DNA from 4 places in the Exiguobacterium sp. s133 genome. Region 1 is predicted to be linked to each of the others. Evidence: riboswitches for the same ligand, from Rfam matches in the RefSeq annotation. Region 1 holds a riboswitch; each other region holds the start of a gene.

Evidence for each region. Region 1 has a riboswitch for thiamine pyrophosphate ahead of KNP96_RS06440 (thiamine phosphate synthase). Riboswitches for the same ligand answer to the same signal wherever they lie in the genome.
Region 2: another riboswitch for thiamine pyrophosphate. It lies ahead of tenA (thiaminase II); the one in region 1 lies ahead of KNP96_RS06440 (thiamine phosphate synthase).
Region 3: another riboswitch for thiamine pyrophosphate. It lies ahead of KNP96_RS13215 (ECF transporter S component); the one in region 1 lies ahead of KNP96_RS06440 (thiamine phosphate synthase).
Region 4: another riboswitch for thiamine pyrophosphate. It lies ahead of thiD (bifunctional hydroxymethylpyrimidine kinase/phosphomethylpyrimidine kinase); the one in region 1 lies ahead of KNP96_RS06440 (thiamine phosphate synthase).

The regions. Positions count from the first base shown of each region.
Region 1 is NZ_JACSMK010000003.1:295,108-297,309, forward strand. It holds gene KNP96_RS06435 (NAD(P)/FAD-dependent oxidoreductase) at 1-722, opposite strand, end outside; gene KNP96_RS06440 (thiamine phosphate synthase) at 719-1,309, opposite strand; TPP riboswitch at 1,399-1,501, opposite strand; gene nagZ (beta-N-acetylhexosaminidase) at 1,568-2,202, opposite strand, start outside.
Region 2 is NZ_JACSMK010000004.1:287,762-289,963, forward strand. It holds gene KNP96_RS08365 (DUF1002 domain-containing protein) at 1-712, opposite strand, end outside; TPP riboswitch at 900-1,005, shown strand; gene tenA (thiaminase II) at 1,080-1,781, shown strand; gene KNP96_RS08375 (sporulation protein) at 1,932-2,202, opposite strand, start outside.
Region 3 is NZ_JACSMK010000011.1:7,159-9,360, forward strand. It holds gene KNP96_RS13210 (ABC transporter ATP-binding protein) at 1-651, opposite strand, end outside; gene KNP96_RS13215 (ECF transporter S component) at 648-1,226, opposite strand; TPP riboswitch at 1,326-1,424, opposite strand; gene KNP96_RS13220 (50S ribosomal protein L25/general stress protein Ctc) at 1,516-2,154, opposite strand.
Region 4 is NZ_JACSMK010000005.1:118,220-120,421, forward strand. It holds gene thiM (hydroxyethylthiazole kinase) at 1-412, opposite strand, end outside; gene thiD (bifunctional hydroxymethylpyrimidine kinase/phosphomethylpyrimidine kinase) at 393-1,202, opposite strand; TPP riboswitch at 1,319-1,429, opposite strand; gene KNP96_RS08985 (murein hydrolase activator EnvC family protein) at 1,491-2,202, opposite strand, start outside.

The DNA.
Region 1 (2,202 bases):
AGGAGATGTTCAATCCCGCTGACGCTGACCCCTGTCGTCTCGTCACCGATCCGTTCCGTCGCCCCGATGATGATCCGTCCGTCAAACTTCGGAACGAGGTACACGTCGTCGCTAAACAACGTCTCGGTCAAGACATGTCCCGGAAGCCGGACGGCGAGGCATTCGCCTTTGACCGGTACCGTCGCGATCTCGACACCACTCGTCGCGAGTAACGCTTCTGATCCCCGACCGCTTGCGACCACGACGTTCCCGGCTTCGCGCTTACCGTTACTTGTCGCAACGCCGACGACGGTCGCCCCTGCCCGGTGCAGTCCCGTGACCATTGTCTGTTCTTCAATCACACCTCCGCGGGCTTTAATCGCGTGACGGAGCGAACGCGTCAACTGGACGGGATCGATTTGACCGACTGAAGCGAACCGGATGTCCCCGTCTGCACGGATCAGTCGAAACGGGTTTTCTTTATAGCCACTATCAATGCCGGTCTCATTAAACAGCTCACGGACGAGGTCGGGATAAAGCTGTCGACTCGCTGCCGCCAGTTGATGTAAGGCAGGGATCAGTTCATGATCCGTCGCAAGCATGCCGGCTGCCGCTCGCGTCGCTCCTTCACTGGAACGATTTTGCTCAAGCACGCGTACCGGTTGTCCTCGTTTGAGCAATTCGTAGGCGAGTGTCAAACCGATTACGCCTGCGCCGACGATTAACGTCTCTGTTGCTTTCATTGATCAAGCACCTCGCGATACGACCGGACTGCTTCGACCGGATTTGCCTGACCGAGAATCCCTGACATCACAGCGATGCCAGCAACTCCGGTCGCGAGGACACCCGCGACATTCTCCGGCTGAATCCCGCCAATCGCGATGACGGGGACTTTTGAAAACGTGACGATTTGCGCGAGTGCCGCTAGTCCGCGCGGGGCGACGTCCTGTTTTGACGCCGTCGCAAAGACATGACCATACATGACGAAGTCGCTGCCCGTCTCAAGCGCTTCCGTCAAGGAGTGGATTGATCGGCCGATTTGTAGCTCGCTGAATTGACGCCGCACGACAGCGACGGGAATACTGCGCGATGTCAACTGGACACTTGACTTCGTCACGAGGGCGACATCGAGCCGGTCATGGACGATTAGTTTTTCACGTGGAACACCGGCGCATACTAGCTCCTCGATCAATTGGACGAGTCGGTCCGCCGACCAACCCGGTTCCCGGATATGAATCATGTCGACATAAGGCACAACAGCCGGCAAGACTTCTAGAAGATGTGTCAGCTCTTTTGTCCCGGTCGTCACAATATGTAACTTCGGACGCATACCTTCTCCTCCTTGCTACACAAAAAGGACCACCCCATGAACATGATGGAGTGGTCCGAAAAATGTCCAGGTAAGACCTGAGACAGGATGATAATCAGAAGCCACTTCCCTCCGCTAGTACGAACTAGATCAGGTTCAAAGGGTCCGGATATTTCCGTCTCAGTCTGCTGCGAGACTCCCCTAGTGTAGAACTATTTAGTGTTGGTTGGTTCATTCGTAGTCTACCATGACCGCTCGCTTGATTTCTAGTCTGACTTGTCAGTTCAGCCAATCCGTGACCGTTTTGACCTGTTCCGTCAATTGTTCACGCGTTGGAATCAGCTTCGTGTCTGCTAAATCATACGTTTGTTTCAGACGTAAGACACGTGTCACTTTCGCGTCGAGGTCAGCCCGTGATAACGACTTGTCTTTGATCCCCTGCATAATTGCCGCATGGACATCCGCATAAGCACCGGCTTGCGAGAACATCGCCATGTCGGCACCACGCTCGAGGGCGAGACGCGAAGCTTGGGCGAGACCATATTGTTTCGTGATCGCACCCATTACGAGGTCGTCCGTCACGATGACGCCATCGAACTTCAACTCTTCACGCAACAGCTGTTGCATGACCGGCTCTGATAACGACGACGGATTGTCTGGGTCGAGCGCCGGGAATAAAATGTGTGCGACCATCACCATTTCCGCTCCGGCATCGATTGCCGCTTTGAACGGGACGAGTTCCAGTTGCTCGAGTTGCGCTTTCGTCTTCGTCACGGTCGGTAAGCCGACATGCGAATCGACGGTCGTATCGCCGTGTCCGGGAAAATGTTTGACGACCGGCACGACATCTTCCGACTTGATTCCCTGCATTAACGGGACACCGAGCCAGGCGACGTCATCCGGCTCAGCACTGA
Region 2 (2,202 bases), on a different contig from region 1:
TGAACAATGACGTCAACCGCTCCATTTGGGCGTCCGACAACTGGATGTTGTTATTTTGAATGACTTGGATGATGACATTCTCGATATCGACTTTGGTTTCCGGCTTTTGTTTGGCGATCTCTGCTTTGATTTCATTCATCAGTTCGGCGACTTTGTCCGTCCCGACCGTTTTTCCGACATCGGAAGTGACCGATAACTCTTGTTGGGCTAAATCTTTTCGTTCATCCGTCAATTTAATGCCGGTCTCAGCCGACGTTTGATCGTATGCTTTCATGATCCCCGTCAAAGCAGAGGTCCCGGTGACTTTATAAGGGGAAGTGATTGTGATGTCGGCGTCCGTTACGCCTGCAGTGACGAGCGCGTTCAAGTACATGTCTTTTGTTACCCAGGTAATGTTTTCGGTCGCGACAGATAAACCGTCGCCTTTTTCAGCGAGTTCGATTTTTGCGGAAGAGTACATATTGCCGCCGAGTTGCGATTGGGGAACGTTTTTCCCTAAATATTTTTCTTCATCCGCTGCCGTGGCGATGACGGGCGTAATGCCTTCCGGCGCATTCAATCGGGCGAGTACCCAGGCTTTATCCTTTGCCCCGAGCGATTCACCAAGCGTGATGATTGTTTTATCGACGACTTGCTCTGCTGAAGCAGCAGTCGGTAGAAGTAAACTTGTCGCTAAAAGCGTCGTGGTCATGATTTTTGTTGCTTTATTCATAGTATAAATCCTCCGAGTATAGTAGGTAGTATCAGGTGCTAATTTCATTGTAAGTGACGTCTTCCAGAACGGAATCGGTCTTGAGGCGGAATGAACCGCCCACCTCGTGTCCCTAATCCTATACTACATTTCATTTAAAATCCTGATCATGTGACTGAAAAAATGATATAGTGAAGAGGAATTAAATAATGACCACTAGGGGAGTCGGTAGGCCGACTGAGACGACGAAGACGTTCGGACCCTTTGAACCTGATTAAGTTTGGACTTACGGAGGGAAGTGGCGTGAATATCTCTCTTGTTGTCTCTTCACGTCATGCCCTGTTCGTAGGGTGTGGCGTTTTTTGATTCAACAAAAGGGGGAATTAGGTTGAAATTCAGTCAAGAAATTCGGCAAGCCGCAAAAACATATTGGGACAGCAGTTTTTCCCATCCATTCGTCACAGGCATTGGTGACGGGACGTTACCGCTCGAAAAATTTCGACATTATGTCATGCAGGATGCGTATTACTTAAAACATTTCGCAAAAATTCAAGCCCGGGCCGCCTCAAAGGCAACGGATTTTGCGACGATCGCGGAACTCGCGGAACATGCGACATCGACCTATGCGGCTGAGCTATCACTCCATCAATCGTTTTTTGAACCGCTCGCTATTACGGAAGCGGATTTAGCAGCGTTCGAACCGGCACCGACTGCGTATGCCTATGTCTCACATATGCATCATGCGAGTGAGGGGACACTCGGGGAAACGATTGCAGCGATTTTACCGTGTTACTGGCTTTATTATGAAGTCGGACAACAACTGTTGACGAAGTCACCGGCGTCACCGATTTATCAACAGTGGATTGCAACATATAGCTCGGAATGGTTCGAACGGGTCGTCTTTGAACAGGTCGACCGGCTGGATGCTTTGGCGGCGCAAGCGACTGAAGCAGAACGGGAACGGATGAAACACCATTTCGTCAGAAGCTGTTATTACGAATTGATGTTTTGGGAAATGGGCTGGACGGAAGAAACGTTTGAACGTCTCTTTACACAAGTTACGCGTCAACCAAAAGTAACGAAACGATAAGTACAGCTTTAGCCGCTGTTGATCAGCGCGATCAGACGGCAGACTGCACAAAACCTGAGCAATTTTCAGCTTTCGTAAAGAAAGTCATGGCAATCGCTCAGGTTTTTTTGTTGGTGGATTACAGGCATGATGAAAATTCTGGTAAGGAAATCAGCTGTACCGTTCAATCAAATCGTTTAATTGTTGTTTGACGGCGTTTCGGTCCATCAAATCGTGGTTCGATAAGGATAGCTTCGTCATCGTCTCATCCGCACCCGCCATCTCACTGAAGAGCGAACCTAAGTCGTGGGCACGACGGTCGATTTGCAAGACGATGTCGATGCCGGTACGGTCTTGGAGCATGATGAGTTCGACTTCATCGAGTTTATGGGCGAAGTACGTATTGCGTGCCGAATACTCGAGTTCCTGGGCGATCGGTAAA
Region 3 (2,202 bases), on a different contig from region 1:
GACATCAAGCGGCGGACCATCGCGTAAAATCGTTCCGCCGTGATCGAAGACGAGCACCCGGTCACTGAACGTCACACAGCGGTCAAGCTGATGTTCAATCAGAACGAGCGTCAACGTCCGGTCGTGATGGAGTTCCTCAATCAGCTGCATCAAAACCCGATGTCCTGCCGGATCGAGTTGCGCCGTCGGTTCGTCAAGCAATAGAATATCCGGCTCAAGCGCTAGGACGCAGGCGAGGGCGAGTCGTTGTTTCATCCCTCCTGACAGTTGCATAATCGGTGTCGTCAGCGGCACGTCCAGACCGACACGTGCCAGTACGGCGTCAATCCGGTCATCCATCTGACTGCGGTCGACTGAGCGATTTTCAAGACTAAAGGCAACTTCCGCTCCGACGGTCTGCATGCAGAACTGGTCGTCCGGATTTTGAAAAAGGATTCCGACCGTCCCATTCGTTTTGCAGTGGCCGCTGACATCGGCTTCGATCGCGTCAGGTAATAAGCCGGCGAGAACATGTAAAAACGTCGTTTTCCCACTGCCGCTCGGTCCGACGAGCAACGTCGTTTCCCCTTCGTGTAGCGTCACCGTCACCTTGTGCAGGACGTTGTCATGTTGCCCAGGATAGCGGACAGACAAGTCGTTACAATGAATCATGCTGCATCCGGCTTCCGCCGCTTACGCCCGATCGCATAACCGTTCAACGTCCCTGTCTTGACGAGCGCATCGACGATGACTTTCGCAAGTAATCCACCGAGCAATGCACCGCTGACGAGTTGAAGGGAAAACGTCAACAGAAGTGTCGTCGTCGTATAGTAGGCGAAACCATTGACGACAAGACTATAGACCATACTGCCGATTGCGGCGAACATTCCGGATAGAACTAACGTCATTGTGTTGAACTTCCGGTATCCGAAGAGGGCAAAAGCGATTTCGGCACCGATTCCTTGAGCGAAACCAATCAATAAGGCCGATAATCCGAAGTGACTCCCCGTGAATAATTCGACAGCCGCGGCGACGACTTCTGCAATCAGTGCTGCCCCGGGCTTTTGAATGATGTAGGCGACAAGCGGACTCGCGATGACCCAAATCCCGAACATCCAGTTCGATCCGACCGGTCCGAAGATCGCGGAAATCGGTAACCACAATGTCGACCACCCTAAGTAGAGTACCCCGCAAGCAACCGACAACATCATCATGACAATGATTTCTTTCATTTTCCAACTGTTCATGTTCCTATCTCCCTTTGGCACAACCACCAGACAAACAAAAAGACCGCCCTCTATGAAAGAGAGCGGTCGCTGAATCTGCAAACATGCAGAAAAATTGAACGAATTACCGCTCCACTTTCCTACGCTAGTATGAACTAGATCAGGTTCAAAGGGTCCGAAGTGAATCGTCTCAGCCAATGGGCTCCCCTAGTGGATGTGCATATAATGTGTACGCTATTTACTGTACCGACTCTACTGACAGTTGTCAATACAGATAAAAAAACCCTCCGCGAGGGGAGGGTAAGAAAAATTATTCTTTTTCTTCCGTGTGTTCTTCAGTAGAAACCTCTTCTGTCGCTTCAGCTGATTCTTCAGCATCTGCTTCTTCGAGATCCGCTTCAAGTGTCGATTCGACGACGGCAACGACTTGAATGTCACCTTCCGTAACGATACGGTATTCTTTTTCTTCCGGTAAATCCGAAACCGATAGAGAATCACCGAGGTTAAGATTTGTCACATCGACTTCGACGCGTTCCGGTAATTTATCTGGTGTAGCTGCAACTGTTACTTTAAAGAGTGTTTGTGAAAGATATCCACCAAGTTTTGCACCAGCCGCTTCGCCGACGAGGACGATATCTGTTTCGACTTCTGTTTCTTCATCCATTTTAACAGCGATGAATTCAACGTGCTTGATTGTTGGTGTGAAGATATCCATATCGAGTTTATTGATCAGTGTGTTGACTTTTTTACCACCGATTTGAAGTGCAACAAGTGCATTCTCACCATGTTCGCGAACGACTTTGATCAATGCTTTTTCGTCAAAGGCAATCGGTGTACTTTCCACTTTGTAACCATACACGACACCAAGAGCTTTTCCTTCATGACGTAATTGCTTTCTAAGTGAGCGTGGGCGTACTTCGCGTTCTTCTACTTTTAATGTTACTGACATGTTCATTTCCCCCTTGAATTTGGTATAGCCCTCAAAAGGTAATGAAGA
Region 4 (2,202 bases), on a different contig from region 1:
CTCCGGAAGCGACATCGACTCCTTTTGAACGTCCGACTTGACCGATGAGCGTCTTGATTTCAGAGACGTTCCCCTTAATGACCGTAAAATGAATTGCTTCGAGTAACTCTTTCGTGAATTGTGTCCGAAGTGTCGTCGCCCCCATTCCGACTGGATCTAAAATAATCGGTTTCTTCAATCGGTTAGCCGTTTGACCTGCCAACAATTGCGACGCTCGTGAAGCTGCGTTCAATGTCCCGATATTGATAACGACAGCATCTGCATGTCCAACCATTTCCTCGACTTCTAGGATATCTTCCGCCATGACAGGTGAACCCCCGAGCGCAAGGGTCATATTGGCACACTCATTAATCGTGACCGCATTCGTTAAATGATGAATTAATGGTTTTTTATCATGAATGGTTGTAAGCATCCGTTTCCCTCCAAATGTCATAAAAGTGATGTGTCGGTCCGATTCCGTTCCCTAAGGCAAATCCATGCCGGATTGCTTCAGTTACGTACCGTTTAGCATAAATCACGCTATCCTTCAGGGAATCTCCCAGCGCAAGACGTGCCGCAATCGCGGAAGACAATGTACATCCAGTACCATGTGTATGCTGGCGTTTTAATCGTGCCTCCTGAAACAGATGATGCCTCCCTTCCGTGTATAAAATATCCGAGGCATCCGTACTTTCAAGATGACCGCCTTTTAACAGGATAGCGATGTCTCGTTTTTGTGCGAATTCCGTCGTCGCCAGCTTCATTTCATCAATTGTCGAAATCGCTTGCCCTAACATGCGTTCCATTTCCGGAATATTCGGGGTCGTCAAGGTTGCAAGCGGCATCAAATGCTCCATTAATGCTTGTTCAGCATATTTCCTTAACAGCGCATGCCCCCCTTTTGCGACCATCACGGGGTCTAAGACGACTGGTCCCTGATAATGTTTCAAACATTTGGCAATGACTTGAATCGTTTTTTCATTCGAGACCATCCCAATTTTAACGGCATCTACACGAATATCGCTAAAAATCGAGTTCAACTGGGCTTCGACAAGCGTTGGTGATACATCTTCAACTGCTTGTACGCCTAACGTATTTTGCGCTGTGATAGCAGTAATTACACTCATACCGTAAACCCCAAGAGCAGAAAAAGTTTTTAAGTCGGCTTGAATTCCAGCTCCACCACTAGAGTCTGATCCAGCAATCGTCAGTACATGTTTCATCGATAGACCTCACTTTCTATGAGAGCACAAGGAGAAAGCGGAACGAAAAAAAGCGCCGTCCGCTGTAAAAAAGCAGACGACGCCATGAAAAACCAACGAGTGTGGTCACTTATTCATGTCTTCAATCTCAACTTTCCTACGCTGGTATTATCCAGATCAGGTGATAGGGTCGAAAACAGAATGGTTTTCCTCTCAGCCAGATTCCTCCAGCTCCCCTAGTTGCTCATGATTTAAATTTCTCTTTCACTGTAGCATAGCGCCATAAAAAAAACGAGCCGAAGCTCGTTTTTATAAGTATGCTAATGGATTAACTGTGTTAGCTGGTCCTGTCGCACTGTATTGGTAACCACCAATATGCAATTCAAAATGAAGATGTGCGCCCGTCGAGTTTCCCGTATTTCCGAGCGTACCGATTTGTTGCCCTTGCGAGACCGTTTGTCCAGCATGAACTGATAATGAATTCATATGCGCGTAAACTGTTGTATACACTTTCCCATTCAAGAAATGTGAAATCATCACGTGATTTCCGTACGGTCCACCGCTTCCTGCTGTGATGACCGTTCCTGAAGCTGCTGCGACGATTGATGATCCGACTGACCCTCTAAAGTCGACACCATTATGGAAAGTATACCCATTCGCACCACTCGCTGGTCCGAATCCTTGTGAAACACTTCCTGACGCAGGGCGAACGAACTGCGCCGAACCACTCGGAACACTAGCGACTGGCGTAGCACTTACGACCTTCTTAGACGTCCCGGCGTTGTTTTTTTCCGCCGCCTCCGCCGCCTTTTCCGCTGCCGCTTTTTCAGCTGCTGCTTTAGCTGCTGCCTTTGCTGCCGCAATCGCACGTTCTTGCGCTTCTAATGTCGCTTGAAGTTCTTTCGCATTCAGAAGTTTTGTCGTAAATTTTGTTTTACCTTGACGTAATTTTTTTAAGGTTGCACTACGTGCTTTCATTTGCTGTTTGAGTTCCTTTTTTTGAACCAAAAGGGCTTCTTTT